One region of the Cupriavidus sp. USMAHM13 genome, then DNA from elsewhere that is predicted to be linked to it. Evidence: predicted binding sites of a transcription regulator. Region 1 holds the regulator's gene; each other region holds the start of a gene.
What was found. Region 1 encodes FNR, which switches genes on or off when oxygen is low (the NO sensors DNR and NnrR bind a similar motif). Its sites were predicted from a motif close to TTGATNNNNATCAA; they were not measured.

Region 1 (5,116 bases):
AGCAGACCATCACCAAGGGTCGCAATGGCGTGATGCCCCCGTTCTCGGCGGTCATCGATGCCAAGCTCGCCGGCGACGTGGCGCAGTATGTGCGTTCCCTGTCGGGCCTGGCCTACGATCCGATCCGTGCCGCACGTGGCGAGGGCACGTTCAAGTCCACCTGCGCGGCCTGTCATGGCGCCAACGGCAAGGGCAACCAGGCGCTGGGCGCACCGAACCTGAGCGACAACACATGGTTGTACGGCAGCTCGGAGTCCACCATCGTGGAGGGGATCCTGAAGGGACGCAACAACCATATGCCTGCGCATGAAGAGATCCTGACGCCGGAGCGTATCCGCATGCTGACCGCCTACGTCTGGGGGCTGTCGAACGCGCCGGAGGCGTCACGATGAGGAAAGTGCATCGCGCCGCGCCGCAGGGCGCGTGCGCCGCCGGAGCCAGCCAATGAATGCACCGGAGACGGAACCGCTGGCCCGCAAGGGCGGGCCGGCAACCGCAGCGCCTGCGACCGAGTCGGTCGACGAGGCGTTGTATGAAGTCCGCCGCAAGATCTACCCGCGCTCGGTCAGCGGTGCCTTCTCGAACTGGCGCGTCTGGCTCGTGCTGCTGACGCAGCTGATCTACTACGGTACGCCGTGGCTGCAGTGGAACGGGCGCCAGGCGGTGCTGTTCGACCTGGGCGCGCGCAAGTTCTATATCTTCGGGCTGGTGCTGTGGCCGCAGGACGTGATCTACCTGAGCGTGCTGCTGGTGATCTCGGCGCTGGCCCTGTTCCTGTTCACCGCCATCGCCGGCCGGCTGTTCTGCGGCTATGCCTGTCCGCAGACGGTCTATACCGAAATCTTCATGTGGATCGAGCGGCATGTCGAAGGCGATCGTTTCGCCCGCATCCGCCTCGACGGCGATCCGTGGTCGCTGCGCAAGCTGCGCATCAAGGCGACCAAGCATCTGCTGTGGATCGTGGTGGCGCTGTGGACCGGTTTCACCTTTATTGGCTATTTCGCGCCGATCCGCGAGCTGGGCGGGCAGGTGGCTGCGTTCGCGCTCGGGCCCTGGCAGGCCTTCTGGATGCTGTTCTACGCCTTCGCCACGTGGGGCAACGCGGGCTTCATGCGTGAGCAGGTGTGCAAGTACATGTGTCCCTACGCGCGCTTCCAGAGCGTGATGGTGGACCGCGACACCTTTGTCGTCACCTACGACAGCGGCCGCGGCGACCCGCGCGGCAGCCGCTCGCGCAAGGCCGACCACCGCGCCGCTGGGCTTGGCGACTGCGTCAATTGCAGCATCTGCGTGCAGGTCTGCCCGACCGGCATCGACATCCGCGACGGCTTGCAGTACGAGTGCATCGGCTGCGGCGCCTGCATCGATGCCTGCAACCAGGTGATGGACAAGATGGACTACCCGCGCGGGCTGATCCGCTACACGTCGGAGAACGCGATGCGCAAGGGCTGGTCGGCCCAGGCGACGCGCAAGCGCCTGCTGCGTCCGCGCGTGATGATCTATTCGGCGATCTGGCTGGCACTGCTGGCGGGCTTCGCCATCTCGCTGTCACTGCGCACGCCGCTGAAGGTGGATATCATCCGCGACCGCGGCAGCCTCGGGCGCGAAGTCGAGGGGCGCTGGGTGGAGAACGTCTACCGCCTGCAGTTGATCAATACTAGCGAGGCGCCGATGCAGTTCACCATTCGCGCCGACAGTGCGGAACTCGGCAAGCTGCGCGTGGAGTCCGACGGGGCGACCGGCGAACTCGCACCGACCTCGAACCGCCTGCTGGCCATCCGCGTGCGCGTGCCGCTCGAGCAGGCGCGGCAGGGCACGCACAAGATCCGCGTGACGGTGCAGGGCGGCCAGGAGGAGGGGCATGTCGTCGAGGTGAACCAATCGACTAGTTTCATCGTGCCGCGCGACCTGTAGGGCGTGCGGAGGGGATTGCCGCAGGGCAGACAAGCGGGGCGGCCACGATGCCGCCGTGCGTAACAGCAAGGAGCGAAGCCATGCAAGGACCCGCCCGACAATCATTGACGGACGCCGGCACGATGCAGCAGGCCGTGCGGCCGTGGTGGAAGGAACCCTGGCCCTGGCTGCTGATGAGCGGGCCGCTGGCGGCGATGGCCGCCTGCGGCGTGACCATCTGGCTGGCGATGACGCATCCCGACAAGCCGATCGAGGAGGGCGTCAGCCGGCACGGGCTGGTGGTCGAGCGGCAGGGCGCGGCGCGGGCAGTGTCCGGCGCGACAGCCACGGAGCGGCCATGAGACTGCGCTGGCTGATGTGGGTCCTGTGGCCGGCCTTCCTGGTCGCCGGTGTGGCAACCGCCGCGGTGTTCTCGCTGGTGGATCCAAGCGATCTCAGGCTGTTCGGGCGGCCGGTCGAGGCCTCGCGCGAGGCGGTCTACACCATCGGCTTCCTGCTGGCCTGGCTGCTGTGCTCGCTGTCGAGCGCCCTGACCTTTTATACGATGCCGGTGCGCCTCGGCGATACCGACGAACTGGAGTAGGGGATGCGCGCAGGCCGAAGGGCTGGGCAGAACGGGGCCTGTCGAAGGCGCCGGATGCCTGCGCCCTCGGCTTGGTCAGCAGCTCTTGCCGTAGATCTGCTTGATGCCGGGTACGTCGACCAGCTTGACGTGGCGCTGGCGGATCTGGATCAGCCCGGCCTCGGCGAAGCGCGAGAACAGGCGGCTGACGGTTTCCAGCTTGAGGCCGAGATAACTGCCGATTTCCTCCCGGCTCATGCGCAGCACGAACTCGGTCGACGAGTAGCCGCGCTCCGACAGGCGCTCGGACAGGTTGACCAGGAAGGCGGCCAGGCGCTCCTCGGCGCGCATGGAGCCGAGCGTCAGCAGCATGACCTGGTCCTGCGTGATCTCCTTGCTCATCATGCGCAGGAACTGCTGCTGCAGCGACGGCACGGTGGTCGACAGGGTCTGCAGGTCGTTGAAGCGCATCACGCAGACCTCGGTGTCTTCCAGTGCGGTAGCATCCGACGCGTGCTGCATCTCGCCGAGGCCGTCGAGTCCGACGACTTCGCCCGGCAGGTGGAAGCCGGTGATCTGCGAGCGCCCGTCTTCCATCGTCACGTGTGTCTTCAGGGTGCCGAAGCGCACCGCGTAGACTGCGCTCAGGGGTTCGCCGAGCCGGTAGAGCGTCTCGCCCTTGTGGACTCGCACGCGTTCCTTCACCAGCGAGTCGATCTTTTCGATGTCGTTGCGGTTCATGCCGACCGGCACGCACAGGTGTCCGAGCGAGCAGGACGAGCAACGGGGCGACATCGCGGTGACGGGGATGGAATTGAGCAAGCCGGGGCCTATTGTCGTTGAGCTGCGAGGGCGCAATTTCTGCATTTTACTGTGTGAAGGCATCCGAAGGGGAGCGAAAGTTGACTGCGGCGGTCTTTTTCAGTGTTTTTCTGCTGGCCTTGCTGGGTGGCGTGCACTGCGCAGCCATGTGCGGCGGCATTGCACTGGCGGTCGAGCGGCCGCAGGCGGAAGCGCCGGTCGTCGTGCTGCGCAGGCCGCGGGACTGGTTACGTGAACAGTTATCCATGCATGCGGGGCGGGTGGTGACTTACATGCTGCTCGGTGCCGCGCTGGGCGCGGTCGGCGCCGGTGCCTGGCGAGCCCAATACCTGCCGCTGCAGCGCGGCCTGTTTGCCGCTGGCAGCATGGTCCTGCTGGGCACCGGCCTGTGGCTGCTGGCCGGGCGCGCGCCGCAGTTCGCCGCGCTGGAGCGCTTGGTGGCGCGTGGGGCCGGAGCCCTGGCAGGCCGCCTCCGCGGGCGGCGCGCCGGTGCCCCGTCCGCCCCGATTCAGGTCCGCCCGCGCTTGCTCAGGCGTTTCGGCATCGGTCTGGCGTGGGGGCTGGTGCCGTGCGGCATGGTTTACGGTGCGCTCACCCTATCGTTGCTTGCCGGCAACGCGTTGTCGGGGGCCTTGCTGATGGGGGTATTCGGTCTCGGGACCTTGCCCAACCTGCTGATGTTGTCCGGCCTGTCCGGCGCGTTGCGCGGCTGGTCGCGCCGGCCCTGGGTGCGCGTCGGTGCCGGCGTGGCAGTGATGGGGTTTGGTGCGGCCGGGCTTGTGCGGGCGGCGATGTTGCCGCACACGCTCGCCGCACACGGCTTCTGTGTGGTGTTCTGAAGGGGGCTCTTCTGTTTTGGTGATGCGTGAGGCACTTTGTCGGGTGTGCCGAAGGCGCCGCGCTGGTGATGGGCGGTTGCAGCGCCGGGCCGGAATGCCCTACAATCGGCAGCATTGCAGTATCTATCGCGCTGGCGCTGCCGCGCGCATGGCCGGGCAACTCGAACGGCCGTCCTGAGGCCAGTCCGGGCAGAATGTTGCTGACGGACGTAGCCACCTCGCAGCAAGCCATGCCGGTTGACAAGATCTCCGGTTCAAAAGACCGGCTGGGCGTTGCGCGACGGGAGGTGCGCAACACCGTGCGGATGACTGCATCGTTCTTGCGGCGGAAGGGGTTGGACCCGTTCGCGCCGATCCGCCGCTCCAGAAGGGCGGTGCAACGCAAGAGGCCTTTCGGCCGGCGCTGAGGCCGGCAGCAGGGCAATTCTCCGCCGGACTGACCCGGCAACCCGAAGCAGAATAAGATGGGCGCGCGGCTTTCATGCGGACGGCATGCCGGCCGGCCGCGCAATGAGATGGCGATGGCGCTTCGGCCTCGCTGGATCCGAAATCCCCGAATCCTCCGGCGGTCCGCCGGGGGCAGGTGCAAAGACAGGCTGCACACATCCGTATATGAATACCCAAGAGGCGAAAATCGTCCTCGAGACTGCGTTGATCTGCGCGCAGGAGCCCTTGCGCGTGGCGGAACTGCGACGGTTGTTCGCCGATGAGGTGGCTGCCGACACCATCCGCGTGCTGCTGGACGAGTTACGTCTGGATTGGCGTGATCGGGGCGTGGAACTGGTGGCGCTGGCCAGTGGCTGGCGTTTCCAGAGCCGGCCCGGCATGCGCGAATACCTCGATCGCCTGAATCCGGAGAAGCCGCCGAAATACTCGCGCGCGGTGATGGAGACGCTGGCGATCATCGCGTACCGGCAGCCGGTAACCCGCGGCGACATCGAAGAGATCCGCGGGGTGACCGTCAGCACGGAGGTGATCA
Region 2 (5,116 bases), 770 kb from region 1:
TGCCGATGCATTTGCGGGTATCTCACCGCCCGCGGCGCAGCCGGGGCCTTGGGTTCCGATGCGAGGGCATCTCAAGTTCCACCAAGCGGTAAAAGGTATGGAAATAGAACAGAAGATAATATTCTCTGGTGAGCAATTGGATGTTTATTTTGCTTCTTATGTGGGTATGGAAGGGGGTAATCCCGCTGCGGCGATCTGGTTTTGCGATAGCACACCGCATCCCTGGACCGAATCGCTGCTGGCACCGCTGATTCCACGGCGGCATCCCGGCGCATGGGATGCCGCATTCCGCGCGACTAACCGCGAAGCCATGGAACGCTGGCAGTCGCACCAGAAGGTGGCGCGCATCATGTGCGCCGCGCGCACCCAGGTCCTCGGCCCGTCCCGAGAAATCAGCAGTTGGCAGGACTACTACGCCAATCATCTCTACGCACCGGGTGGCGCCGAATTCAAGCTGAGCCTGTTCCCGTTGCCGGCTCATCTGGTCGGCGACCAGCCCTGGTCGAAGGCCTTCCGCGGACAGCCCGAACTCGTGCCCAAGCAGCGCTACCTGGAGCGCTGCCGCAACGGCGGGCGTTTCCGCTTCATCAGCGAGATCCGGCGACGCTGGCGGCCCAAGCTCGTGGTCTGCCTGGGCGAGCGGCACCGTGAGGATTATGTGCGCGCCTTCGGCCTCGAGCGCGCCAGCGCACGCGACTACGTGCTGCAGCCCGCCGACCTGGCCAAGACCCTGCGCCTGTTCGAGGCCGACGGCACCACCTGGGTGATCTGTCCGGCGCTGGCGGGCGCGTCGGGGCTGACCTCGGACGTGCTGCTCGAGGCCATGGGCCGCTATATCGCGCGCTGGCTCGAGCCGGGCGATTTCCCGAACTGACGGCCGATCGGCGGCCGGCCCCGGCTCGCGGGACTGTCCGCCGCCGGCGCGCTGCGCTCAGTCGGGGGCTTCGCTGCGGATCAGCAGCACGGGCTTGCCGCTCTTGTGCAGTACGCCTTCGGCCACGCTGCCCATCACCAGGCGCTTCACGCCGCGTCGGCCATGGGTGCCGAGCACCAGCAGGTCGGCATCCCAGCGCACAGCCTCCTGGATGATGGTGTCGGAAATCATGCCGGGACCCACCGGCTTGTCGATCAGCCTGGTGCTGTGGCGCACGCCCTCGGCGGCAAGGCGCGCCGCGGCAGCCGACAGCGCTTCGTTGCCGGCAGCCATGATGCTGTCCATGATCTTGGACGGGTCGAAGTAGCCGACGTCGAAGAACAGATCGCTGTTGTCGGCGATGAAGATCGCCTCGACCTCGGCGCCGGTGGCCTTGGCGACCGTGATGGCCTGGCTCAGGGCCAGATCCGAGGAACGGCTGCCGTCGACGGCAAGCAGGATGCGCTGGTACATGGCAAGTCTCCAGGAAACGGGCAGGTTGTTGGGGGCGGGGCATCCCCGTGCCCCAAGGTTAGGTGATCGGGCGGCTGGCACATTGATGCCCGTCAAGACCGGCGGGGCCCGCCCGGGCGGACAAGCGCTTGCGCCGGCGAGGTGCCGGCGCGTGCGGTCATTGCATATGCTGGCCGCCGTTGATGGCGATATTGGCGCCGGTCACGTAACCGGCGTCATCGGAGCACAGGTAGGCGATCAACGCCGCCACTTCGTCCGGGCGCCCCAGGCGCCCGACCGGGATCTGCGGCAGGATCTTGGCCTGCAGGATCTCGGCCGGCACATCGGTCACCATCTTGGTCGCCAGGTAGCCCGGTGACACCGTGTTGACGGTCACCCCCTTGCCGGCCAGTTCCAGCGCCAGGGATTTCGTGAAGCCATGCATGCCCGCCTTGGCCGCGGCGTAGTTGGCCTGGCCGAAGGCACCCTTGGAACCGTTGACCGAAGAGATATTGATGATCCGTCCCCAGCCGCGTGTGCTCATGCCGTCGGTGAAGGGCTTGGTCATATGGAAGACCGAATCCAGGTCGGTGCGCAGCACGTCATCCCACTCCGCCTTCTCCATGCGCTTGAAGGTCCGGTCGCGCGTGATGCCGGCATTGTTGACGAGGATGTCGACCGTGCCGAAGCGCGCCAGGATCTCGCTGGCGCAGCGCTGGCAGTCGTCATAGTCGGCCACGTCGACACCGAAGGCGGCGAAGTCGCGGCCCTCCGCGCGCTGGCCGTCCAGCCACGCCTGCACATGATCGTTGACGGGCGAGTGGGTCACGATGACGCGGTGGCCGGCGGCATGCAGGCGGGCGGCGATGGCCTCGCCGAGGCCGCCCATGCCGCCCGTCACCAGGGCGATACGCGCATTCCGCTCATTCGCCACGGCGGCTCCTTGCGCGCGCCGCCGCTTCGTGGCCGGCCGCGCCGTTGCCATGCGCCGCGTTCGGCTGCAGGAAGGCATTGGTCAGCACCGAATTGAACTGGCCGAAGCGGTCGAACCACTCCTGCACCGGCGCGGGCATCGGCATCGCGAACTGCGGGCCGGCGGTGGCATTGCCCTGCAGTTTCTGCCAGCTATCGCCGGCTTCGCGCAGATGCTCGGCCAATTCGGCCTGGTTGTGGCTGGCCAGCGCCGTGTATTCCTCGCAGAGGCGCGTGTACTGCTCGGTCTGCTGGCGCATCAGCGCCGCCGGCAGCGCCGCCAGGTCGGCGACGGTGCCGGCGTGCGATACCTCGTTGACGATTTCCTTCGAGCCGGCGATGGCCTGGTCGACCGCCTTGAGCTGGAACGCCAGCAGGCGCTGCTGGCGCTCCAGCATCAGCAGGGTGCCGCGTAGCGCAGCCTGCATGCCGGTGCGGAATACTTCCAAGGGAATGTCGTTGGGATTTGCCATGGAGGCCTCCTGGTTGGCTTGGCGACGTGGACGGGGCATTGCGCGGCGGCGATGCCGCCGTGGCGCATGGCCGCATGCCCCGGAGGGCGCGGGCCGCGTGGTAAGGAATGACTCATTCTAGGCAGTGTGGCCGGCGGCGGATTGATACGTATCAATTTCATTGCCAAGGAGCGGCACCGCACGGCGTGGCAAGGCGCGGATCGCGGCAGAAGGCGCCGCCAGCCCGAAGAAAGAGGGGAATGCCACAAGCTACGCGGCAAGGTGCGGCGAGGTGCGGCGAGGTGCGGCGAGGTGCGGGGGCGTCGGCCGGCTTGATGTGTATCAAGCTCGTGCCGGGCGCAATGCCTAGACTATCGGCAAGGTGCGCGCCGCGCAGGTAAGGTTCCGCCCGTCCCGGGCCGCGCGCCGCGTTGCAGCCACCCGCGTTGCGGCCACTTATCCAACGCTTCGGCAAGGCAGGACAGACATGGAAAACACCGTCATCGTCTTCTACTCGCGCACCGGTACCACGCGCCAGGTGGCCGAGCAGCTGGCGGCCCAACTCGGCGCCGAGGTCCATGAGGTGCGTGACGTGAGCAGCCGCGCCGGCCTGGCGGGAGACGTGCGCTGCGTGGTCGATAACCTGCTGCAACGCCATGTCGCCTACGCCTACGACGGCCGGCCGCTCGCGGCTTATGACCAGGTGGTGCTGCTCACGCCGATCTGGATCGGCCGGCTGGCCGCGCCGATGCGCAGTTTCCTCGCCGACCAGGGGCGCGTGCAGGGACGGCTCGCGGTGGTCTGCCTGATGGCCTCGCGCGGCGCTTTCAACGCCATCGAGGAAGTGGCGCGGCTGAGCGGCAAGGTGCCGCAGCCGGTGCTGGCCCTGCTGCAACGCCAGGTGCAGACGGGCGAGGCGCGCGAGATGCTGGATGGCTTCGTCGGCCAGATCGCGGCCGCCGCGCAGGCGGACGGCGGCGCACGGCGCGCCTGGCTGTCGCCGCACGAGGCCTGAGCCTGGCGCCGGCCTGACCGCCGCGGCCTCCCTTCGCACGGATGGCGATGCAACTCCGCTTCCTCGGTGCCACCGATACCGTGACCGGCTCGAAGTATGTGCTGGAAGCGGGTGATCGCCGCGTCATGATCGACTGCGGCCTGTTCCAGGGCTACAAGGCGCTGCGCCTGCGCAACTGGGACCCGCTGCCGCTCGACCCTGCGAGCCTGGACGCGGTGGTGCTGACCCATGCCCACCTGGACCACAGTGGCTACCTGCCGTTGCTGGTGCGCCGGGGTTTCCGCGGACGTGTCTACTGCACCGAAGGCACGGCACGACTGTGCGAGATCCTGCTGGCAGACAGTGCGCGGCTGGCCGAGGAAGACGCGCACGACGCCAACCGGCACGGCTACTCCAAGCACAAGCCGGCGCTGGCACTGTATGGTATGGCCGACGCCGCGCGCGCGCTGCGGCATCTGCAGCCGACCGGATTCGGCGCGCGCTTTCCCGTCGCACGGGGGATCGAGGTGGAATTCCGCCATGCCGGCCACATCATCGGCGCCGCCATCGTCGTGCTCCACGTCGACGGCCGGCGCCTGGTGTTCTCCGGCGACCTCGGCCGCCAGCACGACGTGGTGATGCAGGCGCCGGAGACCGTGGGCGAAGGCGACTGCCTGCTGGTCGAATCCACCTACGGCAACCGCCAGCACAGTACCGAGGACCCGCTCGACACCATCTCGCGCATCGTCGAGCGCACCGCCGCCCAGGGCGGCACGCTGCTGATCCCGACCTTCGCGGTCGGGCGCGCGCAGAGCCTGCTGTACTGCCTCCACCGCCTGCAAGTGCAGGGCCGCCTGCCCGACGTGCCGGTCTACCTGAACAGCCCGATGGCGCGCGACGCCACCCAGGTGTTCTGGCTGCATCAGGACGAACTGCGCATCGGCCGGGCCGAATGCAATGCGGCCTGCTCGCTGCCCATCTATGTGCGCAGCGTGGAAGAGTCGATCCGCCTGAACGAGAATCGCGCCGCCAAGATCATCCTGGCCGGCAGCGGCATGGCGACCGGCGGACGCATCCTGCATCACCTGGAGGCTTTCGGGCCGGACCCGCGCAACTGCATCCTGCTGTCGGGCTTCCAGGCCGGCGGCACGCGCGGGGCGGCGCTGGCCGGCGGCGCCCGCTTGCTGCGCATCCACGGCAAGGAAGTGCCCATCAACGCCAATGTCGAGCAGTTGACCAGCCTGTCCGCGCATGCCGATGCCGACGAGATCCTGGCCTGGCTGCGCGGCTTCGCCAGGGCACCGCGGCGCACCTTCATCGTCCATGGCGAGC
Region 3 (5,116 bases), 300 kb from region 1:
CGGCCAGCGGCACGTGGAAGTGTCCAGCCGGCGGCATCACTTCCAGCGTCATGCCGGGGTGCAGCGTGTCGTTCGCCCAGTTGGAGAAGCGCCCGCCTTCGACCCGCTTGATGGCCACACGCAGGCGCCGGTCCTGCACCGCCGAGCAGATCGAATACGAGCGGCGCACGTCTTCGCCGTCGATGCCGGCGCGCAGCGTCAGGTGCTGCCCTTGCACGTAGCGGTAGGCATCGGCCAGCGCGTCGGGCACGGCGAAGGTCACTGCCACCGCATCGCGGGTCTCGCGGGTGACCGAAGCCACCGTCAGCTCATGGAATTTGCTCATCTCCCCACCTGTCTCGTTCAGTGAGCCTTGAAGTAATCGAACGGCTCCTTGCAGTCGCCGCAGCGGTACAGGGCCTTGCATGCCGTGGAGCCGAACTGGCTGACCAGGCGGGTGTGGCGCGAGCCGCAGTGCGGGCAGGCCACCACCAGTGCCGGCGAGGCCTTGCGGCCGATGGCAAGCGAGCCGCCGGCGCCGCGCAGGCCGCTGATGTCGATGGCCTGCTCCGCCGGCGGCGCGATGCCGTAGCCCGACAGGCTGGCCTTGCCGCGCGCGCTCATCCAGTCGGTGGTCCAGGCCGGGGCCAGGCGCGTCTGCACGCTGACGTGCCCGACGCCGTGCGCCGCCAGCGTGCGCTCGATCTCCTCGCGGATCGCCGTCATGGCCGGACAACCCGAGTACGTCGGCGTGATGGTGACGACGCAGGTGTCGTCCAGCCAGGCCACATCGCGCACGATGCCCAGGTCCACCACCGAGATCACCGGGACTTCCGGGTCCGGCACCTTGTCCAGCCAGGCCCAGACCTGGTCCAGGCTGGCGCGCTCGGCAACTGTCGCTGACATGGCGGCCTCCCTCACCAGCTGGCGCCCGGATAGGCGCGCTGCAGGAACTGCATCTCGGCCAGCAGGTAGCCCAGGTGCTCGCTATGCCGGCCCTGGCGTCCGCCGCTCTGCGCCCAGCCGCCGGCCGGGCGGCTCAGCGTCGCCTCGTCCAGCACCTCGTTGACATGGCGCAGCCACGCGCCGGCCAGCGTGGCCGGGTCGACGGCCACACCCTGCGCCGCCAGCGCCGCGTCGGCGGCATCGCTTTCGAACAACTCGCCGGTGAACATCCACAGATCGTCGAAGGCCTGCTGCATGCGGCGCCGGCTTTCCACGGTGCCGTCGCCCAGGCGCACCACCAGGTCGGCGCTGCGGCGCGCGTGGTAGGCCACCTCCTTCAGCGACTTGGCCGCGATCTCGGCGATGCGCGCATCGGCGCTGTGCTGCAGGCCGTCGAGCAGGAAGTAGTGCCAGGTGTCGAACAGGAACTGGCGTGCCAGCGTATCGGCATAGCTGCCGTTGGGCTGCTCGACCAGCAGCAGGTTGCGGAACTGGTGCGCGTCGCGCAGGTAGGCGAGCTGGTCGGCGCTGCGGCCGGCCCCCTCCACTTCCCCGGCATAGCCCAGCCACAGGCGCGTCTGGCCGATCAGGTCCAGCGCCACGTTGGTCAGGGCGATGTCCTCTTCCAGGGCGGGGCCGCGACCGCACCATTCCGACAGGCGCTGGCCCAGTACCAGCGTGCTGTCGCCCAGGCGCAGCAGGTATTCGAGCTTGTGTTGGTCCATGGTGGAGTCGTCCTCGCGCGCTGCCATCAGATGTGCTTGACCTCTTCCGGCATCGGGAAGAACGTCGGGTGCCGGTAGATCTTGCTGTTGGCGGGCTCGAACAGCGGGCCCTTGTCGCCCGGGCTGCTCGCCATCACGTCGGCGGCCTTCACCACCCAGACGCTGACGCCTTCGTTGCGGCGCGTGTAGACATCGCGCGCATGGTTGATGGCCATCTCGCCATCGGGCGCATGCAGGCTGCCCACATGCTTGTGGGCCAGGCCGTGCTGGCTGCGGATAAAGATCTCCCAAAGCGGCCACTCTTTCATGGCAACTCTCCTGTCAGGTTGGCGGTGGGTCGGCGCGCCGGCTGGCGCGCCCGGTGTCAGGCGGCGGCGCGCTCTGCCTTGTCGGCGTGCGCCACCAGGGCGTCGCGGAACCAGGCGCCGTCGTCCCAGGCCTTGACGCGCGTGCGCAGGCGTTCGCGGTTGCACGGCCCGTTGCCGCGCAGCACGTTGTAGAACTCGTCCCAGTCGATGGCGCCGAAGTCGTAGTGGCCGCGTTCCTCGTTCCACTTCAGGTCCGGATCGGGAACGGTCAGGCCCAGGTACTCGGCCTGCGGCACGGTCTGGTCGACCATCTTCTGGCGCAGTTCGTCGTTGGAGAACAGCTTGATGCGCCACTGCATCGATTGCGCGCTGTTGGGCGAATCGGCGTCGGACGGGCCGAACATCATCAGCGCCGGCCACCACCACCGGTTCAGCGCGTCCTGCGCCATCTGCTTCTGCTCCGGCGTGCCGCGGCACAGCGCCAGCAGGATGTCGTAGCCCTGGCGCTGGTGGAACGACTCTTCCTTGCATACCCGCACCATGGCACGGGCATAGGGGCCGAAGGAACAACGGCACAGCGGCACCTGGTTGATGATGGCGGAACCGTCCACCAGCCAGCCGATGGCGCCGATGTCGGCCCAGCTCAGCGTGGGGTAGTTGAAGATGCTGGAGTACTTGGCCTTGCCGGCGTGCAGGTCATCCAGCAACTGGTCGCGCGACACGCCCAGCGTTTCCGCCGCGCTGTAGAGATAGAGGCCGTGGCCCGCTTCATCCTGGATCTTGGCCAGCAGGATCGCCTTGCGTTCCAGCGTGGGTGCACGGGTGACCCAGTTGCCCTCGGGCAGCTGTCCCACGATCTCGGAATGCGCATGCTGCGAGATCTGGCGGACCAGCGTCTTGCGGTAGGCCTCGGGCATCCAGTCCTTGGCCTCGATCTTGATGCCGGCATCGATGCGCGCCTGGAACTCGCGCTCCTGCGGGTCCATTTCGTCCAGCGCGCGAAGCCTTGTCGCCCCCGTCTCCACCAGTTGTGCGTACATCCCGTGCTCCGTTTTTCCAGGCCTTGACCTGCGTCAAACCGTCTCGATGAAGGGGATGATAGTGATACAATTTGATTCAAACAATCGATGTTTCTGTATCACTTTCAAGGTGTACGCATGGCCACCCGCCTGGATATCGACACCGTTTCTCCCCAGCTTGCGCGGCTCGCCCGCGGACTCAAGCTCGGCGCCAATTCGATGCTGGTGACCTTGTTCGGCGATGTGGTGGCGCCACGGCCGCAGGCGCTCTGGCTGGGCAGCCTGATCCACCTCGCGGAACCATTCGGCATCAACGACCGGCTGGTGCGCACCGCGACGTTCCGGCTGGCCGCGGACGACTGGCTCAGTGCCACGCGCCTCGGACGGCGCAGTTACTACGGGCTGTCGGAAGCGGGATTGCAGCGTGTGACGCACGCGGGCAAGCGCATCTATGCCGGCGAAGCGGCACAGTGGGACGGACGCTGGACCCTGGTGCTGGTGCGCGGCGACGCCCGCGCCACCCTGCGGCAGCAACTGAAGCGGGAGCTGTTGTGGGAAGGCTTCGGCGCCATCGCTCCCGGCGTGTTCGCCCATCCGCGAGCGGACGCGTCATCGCTGCGGGAAATCCTCACTGCCGCCAAGGCGCTCGACTATGTGGCGGTGATGGAGGCGGCCAGCCTGGCCGCCTTCTCGCTGGAGCCGCTGCAGGTCCTGATGCAACAGACCTTCCGGCTGGGCGACGTGGCCGCCGCCTGGCAGGCGCTGCTGCGCCGCTTCTCGCCGCTGCTGGACAGTGCCGCCGGCCTGGCGCCGGTCGACGCCTTCTTCCTGCGGGCCCTGCTGCTGCATGAGTACCGCCGCGTGCTGCTGCGCGACCCCGACCTGCCCGAAGCCCTGCTGCCGGCCGACTGGCCGGGCCGCACCGCACGCATGATGTGCCGCGACATGTACACGGCATTGCTGGACGCCAGCGAAGACTACCTGCACGCTACAGTGGAGACCGCCGACGGCCCGCTGCAAGGCGCCAGGCGCGAGTTGCGCAAGCGCTTCGGCGCCGGCACCGCGCGCCCGGCCGGACAGCCGGCTGCCTGAAGGCCGCCTGTCCGATGGCCCGCGGCCGCGCCGCGGCCTTCCTTCACTTCAGCAGCTTGTCGAAATCCCGGTCGAGCCGGGCCAGCGAGGCATCGATGGCACCGCGGCGCGCCTGGATCCACGCCTGCTGCCGCGCCAGATCCTGCTCGGCGGCCTTCAGCATGCGTTCCATTTCCGCCGGCTGCGGGCCGCCGGAGGTCACACGGTGGTTGACGATGGCCACCGGGTCGAGCGCCGCGCGGAACTCCGCCTCGCTCATCGGGAACTCGGTACTGCCGTAGTCGTGCACCGACTCCGCATAGATGCGCCTGGCCTCGGCGTAGGGAAAGGCACTGGGCCTGATGTCGTGCGCCTTGGCGTAGTCGACCAGGTTGGAGGCGAAGTGATGACCGACGCGGAACGGCAGCTTGTACTTGCGCATCAGCTCGTCGGCCAGCTCCTGCGACGCGGTCCAGTCGCTGTCCAGTTCCTCCAGCGCGCGCTGGCGGTCGATCACCAGCGCCGTCATGATGCGGTCGAGCCCTTGCAGCGCGGTCACCGCGCTCTGCACCATCTGCCCGTTGGTCACCGCATCCTTGGCGTCGGACATGCCCGGCGGCAGGTTGTGCGCGCGGATCACCGGCCCCATGGCCAGCGTGATCGCGGTGGAGGCCTTCTCGCGGGTGGAATTCAGCAGGCCGGGATTACGCTTCTGCGGCATCGCGCTGGACACATAGGTATTGCCGCCCCCTTCCTGCAGCAGGATCCATGGGCGCGGCTGCGCGTACTGCGTCATCACGTCCTCGATGAAGCCGCCGACGTGCAGGGCGATGCTGGTGACGATGGCGCCGACCTCCACCGGCAGGTCGACCGCGCTGATCTGCGACGCATCGTAGGCGTTGTCGACCAGGGCGGAGAAGCCGAGATAGCCCGCCATGCGCTGGCGGTCGAGCGGCCAGCCGGTGCCGTTGAGCACCGTGGTGCCCATCGGCGAGCGGTCGATACGCTGGTAGGCCTCGCGCAGGCGCTGCGCGTCGCGTTCCAGGCCGGCCTGGATCCCGAGCAGGTA
Region 4 (5,116 bases), on a different replicon from region 1:
TGCCCGGCTCCAGCTTGAGAAACAGGTAGGGGCCTTCGCTCAGCACCAGCAGCACGATCTCGCGCCGCGCGTTGAACAAGGTCACCGACACATCGGACAAGGACCCGTCGCCGCCACTGTCGAGGAAATGCATGCGCACATTGAAGCGCGGCGCGATGCGGCGCAGCGCGGCGGCCTCATCGCTGCCGATGCCGCCGGACACATAGGTGATCCCGTTCACATGGTGCAGCGGCGGCACACCGCCTTCCTGCATGGCTGGCGCGTCCGCCGCGATGCCGACGACCGGCACGCCGGCCGCCAGCGCCAGGCCGGTGATGCCGAGCAGACTCAGTTTCCTTGCAAAGGCGCGCATGCTGCCCTCCTCGCTGGTTGGAGGCGTCGGGCGCCCCGGCCGGCGCATGCAGAGCGGACGGGGCCACGCCGCGATGCTTGCTACGAGACTAGGCCATGCGGCGCGGCAGGGCTTGGCGTGGATCAAGAAAGACGTGCGTGCGGACAGGATGCGCCCAAGCCGCTTGAGCCGGCCGACGGGTGTGCTCCCTTTCCGCTCATGGGAGAGGGGCTGGGGGTGAGGGCAGGCGCTGGCTGGCCGTGGTGGCTGGGATCGCACCATCGGCTTCGTTTCCGTGCTCGCGTGCTGGATCACACCGTTGGCTTCGCTGGATGCGGCGCCTTGCTAAACCACCCCTCTCCCCCACACTCTCCCCGTGCGGGGAGAGGGAGCCAAGACACTATGCTTGGCGCTCGGTGTTGGTGCATCTCGCCGGCTTGGTCCCGCGCGGCGGTGATCAGGGGAAAATCCGCGAAATGCTCGGCGAGATCGATGCGCTCGCCCGCCGGCGCCGTCAGGCAGACCAGTTCGTCAGCCAGCGGGCGCACCTTGGCCAGCCCTTGCGCGGGCGCGGCCGGCGCGGTATCCGCCCTGGGCCTGGGCGGGCGCAGCCAATCCGGGCCGGCGCAAGCCGCGCAAGCGGCGCACAGCACGAGGCCGGCGCAGCACCTCGCACACCCGCGCCATCGGCCATGCCGTTCTCGGACCGCCTGCCGCTTCCGCTCCATGTTCCACCTCCTGTCCGCGCCGTCCGCTGGCACGGCCGTGCCATTTGCGCGCCCCTGACCATGGAAAGGCTAGGCGAGCGTCGTCCGCGCGGCTTGACCCGGATCAAGCCAGCCGCACGCGGCACGCCTACGCTGTATGCATAGGGCAGGGCCGGGATCGCACCCCCTGCTGCACGGAGAGCCTTCATGTATCGACGCATCTTGCTCGCCATCGACGGCGGTGCCTGTGCCGCCACCGTGCTCGCCCAAGCCATCGAACTGGCTCGCGCCAGCGGGGCGGAGATGCGACTGCTCCATGTCGCCGATGACAGCGACGTGTTCTTCGAGGGCAGCGACGGCGCCCAGGCCACGGCGCCGCACAGCGCCAACGCGCACGGGCTGCGTCTGCTGGGCGAGGCCGCTGCCCGCTGCGCCGAGGCCGGCGTGGCCCACACCACGCGCCTGCTCGAACGGCCGGACAGCACCGGGCAGGTCGCCGCCGCCATCGCCGCCGAGGCCGAGGCCTGCAACGCCGATCTCGTGGTGCTCGGCACCCACGGCCGGCGCAGCCTCGGCGAACGGATGCTGGGCAGCGTGGCGCACAGCGTACTGACGAAGACGAGCCGGCCGGTGCTGCTGGTGCGGGCTGACTAGACCACTCTCAAGTCCGCTGCTTCTTATGGTTGCGGCTGGATCAGGCGGATCTGGTTATTGTTCATGTCGGCGACATAGATAGTGCCGCTGGCATCGACCGCGATGCCGGTCGCTCCCCAGAATGACGCAGCCTTGCCGTAGCCGTTAGCCGAGCCAGTCTTGCCAGAGCCCGCCAGCGTAGTCACGACACCCGCCGCAGTAACTTTGCGGATCGCACTATTATCGGTGTCCGCCACATAGACGTTACCCCTCGCGTCGAGCGCCAGGGCATACGGGAACTGGAACACTGCCGCAGTGCCCGTGCCGTCGACGAAGCCAAAGGTGCTCGAACCGGCCAGCGTGGTGACGACGCCGCCTATCGGGGTGATGCTGCGGATCCTGCTGTTTCCGGTATCGGCCACATAGACGTTGCCGCTGGCATCCACCGCCACGCCAAGCGGATTGGAGAAGCTTGCGGAGGCGCCGGTGCCGTCAGCGGAGCCGGCGGTGCTCGAGCCGGCCAGCGTGGTGACGACGCCCAGCGGGGTGATCTTGCGGATCTGATTGTTGCCGGAGTCGGCCACGTAGACATTGCCGCCCGCGTCCACCGCGACGCCATGCGGATTCCTGAATGACGCGGCGGCGCCGGTGCCGTTGGCGAAGCCGGCGGTGCCGGACCCGGCCAGCGTGGTGACGACGCCCCCCGGGGCGATCTTGCGGATCTTGTTGTTGTTGGCGTCGGCCACGTAGACATTGCCACCCGCATCCACCGCGATCCCGTTCGGGCCCGAGAACGATGCAGCGGCGCCGGTGCCGTCGGTGGAGCCCGACGTGGTGGAGCCGGCCAGCGTGGTGACGACGCCCGCCGGGGTGATCATGCGGATTTCGCTATTCCCTGAATCCGTCACGTACAGGTTGCCGCTGGTATCGAGCGCTACGCCATACGGGCTCTTGAACGACGCGGCGGTCCCGCTGCCGTCGGCGGCGCCCGCCGTGGTGGAGCCCGCCAGGGTGGACACCCGCGCCTGCACTGCACCGCAGGTAATCGCCACGTTCGTCACAGCGGCCGCGGCGATGCCGCTGCCATGGCTCACCGAGCAGGTTTGCCCGAGCGGCTGCGTGCCGATCGTGACCGCATAAGCGCTGTTGGGCGCAACAGGCGCGGCGAAGGTGAAGGCGCCGTTGGCGCTCAGTGTCAGCAGGGCGGCGCCGTTGTTCAACAGTTGCAGCGAGAAGCCGCTGGCAAGGCCGTTGACTGCACCGCCGATGGTGTACCCGGGGCTGGGGCTGGCGCTGGTGCTGGTGCCAGGGGAGGAGCCGGCGCTCTGGGGATCGTCACCGCCGCCCCCGCAGGCGGCGAGGCACAGGCACAGCGACGCGATGGCTGGCTGAAGCAAGGGAAAAGGGAGGGTGGCATGCTTCTTCATGTCTTCTTTCTCAGCGTGGAGGGGAACAAGGACGGCAACAGGCCGGGAATGCCTGATAGGCGCCGATGCTAGCGAGACGCCCGCCGGCAAAGCTGACAAGTCCTGACACCCGCCGACAGCGGAATCGGGCAGGCAGGGCACGCCTGATCGGGCAGCCCGGGCATGTCAAGGAGCGCCTGCAACGCCGTTACACGGCGCCGGAAGCACATTCGCCAGCGCGGTTTGACCTGGCGCAAACGCAGCACGCAGCGCGCCGCCCGGCGCCGGTGCAGCGGCTATATTTGCCTGCGCACGGGCCGCGGCATCCGCGCGGCGGCCACGACAGGCACGGCGCCCACGGTGCCCACGCACGGGAGACGAAATCATGCTGAGCCCGCACGAAATCGCGACGCTGATGGTACTGGGCCATCCACAGCCGCCAGCCGGCATGGATCCCGAGGACATTCGTGTGCTGGTCGAGCGCCGCCTGGTGCAGCTCGATGCCCAGGCGCCAGCCCAGCGCATCCAGCTCACCCACGAAGGCCTGCGCCTGCTGCAGGCCGTGCGCAGCCGCCGCGCTGCGCCGGACGCGGCGGCGCGCTGGCTGGCGTGAGCGCCAGAGCGCATCGCGGCTCGCCGCCATACCAGGACAGCCCCCCATGAAGCCGATGGAATCGCGCCGGCAGTTCTCCCTTTGGTACCTGGCCGCGGCCATGCTGGCCATGTTTGCGCTACAGGCCTATCTCTTCTCCGGCGAGGTGGAGACGCTGCCCTACAGCGACTTCAAGGCGCTGCTGCACGCCGGCAAGATCGAGGAAGTGTCGGTCGGCGAGCAGGTCATCAGCGGCACCTTCTCCACCGCCGGCATCGACGACGTGCTCGGCAAGGCGCGCGCCGAAGCCGCGCGCGGCCACGGCGACGGCCCGCGCGCCTTCAGCAGCGTGCGCGTGGCCGATCCCTCGCTGGTGCAGGAGCTGGAAGCTGCCCACGTGCGTTTCACGGGTCAGATGGATAACAAGGTGCTCGGCACCGTGCTCTCCTGGGTACTGCCGGCGCTGATCTTCTTCGCCATCTGGAGCCTGCTGATCCGCCGCATCGGCGGCGCCGCCGGCGGGCTGATGGAGATCGGCAAGAGCAAGGCCAAGGTCTATATGCAGACCGAGACCGGCGTGACCTTCGCCGATGTCGCCGGCATCGACGAAGCCAAGCAGGAACTGGCGGAGATCGTCGACTTCCTCAAGGAGCCGGGCCGCTACCAGCGCCTGGGCGGCAAGATTCCCAAGGGCGTGCTGCTGCTCGGCGCGCCGGGCACCGGCAAGACGCTGCTGGCGCGGGCGGTGGCCGGCGAGGCCGGAGTGCCCTTCTTCAGCCTGAGCGGCGCCGACTTCGTCGAAATGTTCGTCGGTGTCGGCGCGGCACGCGTGCGCGACCTGTTCCAGCAGGCCGAGACGCGCGCGCCCTGCATCATCTTCATCGACGAACTCGACGCGCTGGGCAAGACCCGTGCCCTCAACGCGGTGGGCGGCAACGAGGAGCGCGAGCAGACGCTGAACCAGTTGCTGGTGGAGATGGATGGCTTCGACACCAACAAGGGCGTGATCCTGATGGCGGCCACCAACCGGCCGGAGATCCTTGACCCGGCCCTGCTGCGGCCCGGCCGCTTCGACCGCCACATCGCGCTGGACCGGCCCGACCTGCGCGGGCGCGAGCAGATCCTCAAGGTGCATGCCAGGCGCGTGACCCTCGGCCCCGACGTCGAACTCGCCGCGCTGGCCGCGCGCACCCCCGGCTTCGCCGGCGCCGACCTCGCCAACCTGGTCAACGAGGCCGCGCTGCTGGCCGCGCGCGAGGGCAAGGCGGCGGTCTCTATGTCCGACTTCGATGCGGCGCTGGACCGCATCGTGGGCGGCCTGGAGCGCAAGAACCGCGTGATGAACGCGCTGGAAAAGGAAACCATCGCCTACCACGAGGCCGGCCATGCCATCGTGGCGGAGCTGCGCCCGCATGCCGACCGCGTCACCAAGATCTCCATCATCCCG

Region 2: the regulator FNR is predicted to act here: its motif matches at 1,470-1,483, upstream of BKK81_RS10170 (universal stress protein).
Region 3: the regulator FNR is predicted to act here: its motif matches at 3,021-3,034, upstream of paaA (1,2-phenylacetyl-CoA epoxidase subunit PaaA).
Region 4: the regulator FNR is predicted to act here: its motif matches at 1,153-1,166, upstream of BKK81_RS22270 (universal stress protein).

What each region holds. Positions count from the first base shown of each region.
Region 1 is NZ_CP017751.1:3,085,023-3,090,138, reverse strand. Features, by position in the region: gene ccoP (cytochrome-c oxidase, cbb3-type subunit III) at 1-392, shown strand, start outside; gene ccoG (cytochrome c oxidase accessory protein CcoG) at 445-1,914, shown strand; gene BKK81_RS13575 (hypothetical protein) at 2,037-2,255, shown strand; gene BKK81_RS13570 (hypothetical protein) at 2,252-2,497, shown strand; gene fnr (fumarate/nitrate reduction transcriptional regulator Fnr) at 2,573-3,298, opposite strand; gene BKK81_RS13560 (sulfite exporter TauE/SafE family protein) at 3,379-4,137, shown strand; gene scpB (SMC-Scp complex subunit ScpB) at 4,750-5,116, shown strand, end outside.
Region 2 is NZ_CP017751.1:2,311,324-2,316,439, forward strand. Features, by position in the region: gene BKK81_RS10165 (XpsR family transcriptional regulator) at 311-874, shown strand; gene BKK81_RS10170 (universal stress protein) at 932-1,387, opposite strand; gene phbB (acetoacetyl-CoA reductase) at 1,545-2,255, opposite strand; gene BKK81_RS10180 (phasin family protein) at 2,290-2,811, opposite strand; gene BKK81_RS10185 (flavodoxin family protein) at 3,278-3,805, shown strand; gene BKK81_RS10190 (MBL fold metallo-hydrolase RNA specificity domain-containing protein) at 3,853-5,116, shown strand, end outside.
Region 3 is NZ_CP017751.1:2,787,386-2,792,501, forward strand. Features, by position in the region: gene paaE (1,2-phenylacetyl-CoA epoxidase subunit PaaE) at 1-325, opposite strand, end outside; gene paaD (1,2-phenylacetyl-CoA epoxidase subunit PaaD) at 343-885, opposite strand; gene paaC (1,2-phenylacetyl-CoA epoxidase subunit PaaC) at 897-1,649, opposite strand; gene paaB (1,2-phenylacetyl-CoA epoxidase subunit PaaB) at 1,676-1,957, opposite strand; gene paaA (1,2-phenylacetyl-CoA epoxidase subunit PaaA) at 2,014-2,997, opposite strand; gene paaX (phenylacetic acid degradation operon negative regulatory protein PaaX) at 3,115-4,068, shown strand; gene BKK81_RS12270 (argininosuccinate lyase) at 4,112-5,116, opposite strand, start outside.
Region 4 is NZ_CP017752.1:878,749-883,864, reverse strand. Features, by position in the region: gene BKK81_RS22275 (hypothetical protein) at 1-352, opposite strand, end outside; gene BKK81_RS22270 (universal stress protein) at 1,246-1,692, shown strand; gene BKK81_RS22265 (NHL repeat-containing protein) at 1,716-3,098, opposite strand; gene BKK81_RS22260 (hypothetical protein) at 3,463-3,690, shown strand; gene ftsH (ATP-dependent zinc metalloprotease FtsH) at 3,746-5,116, shown strand, end outside.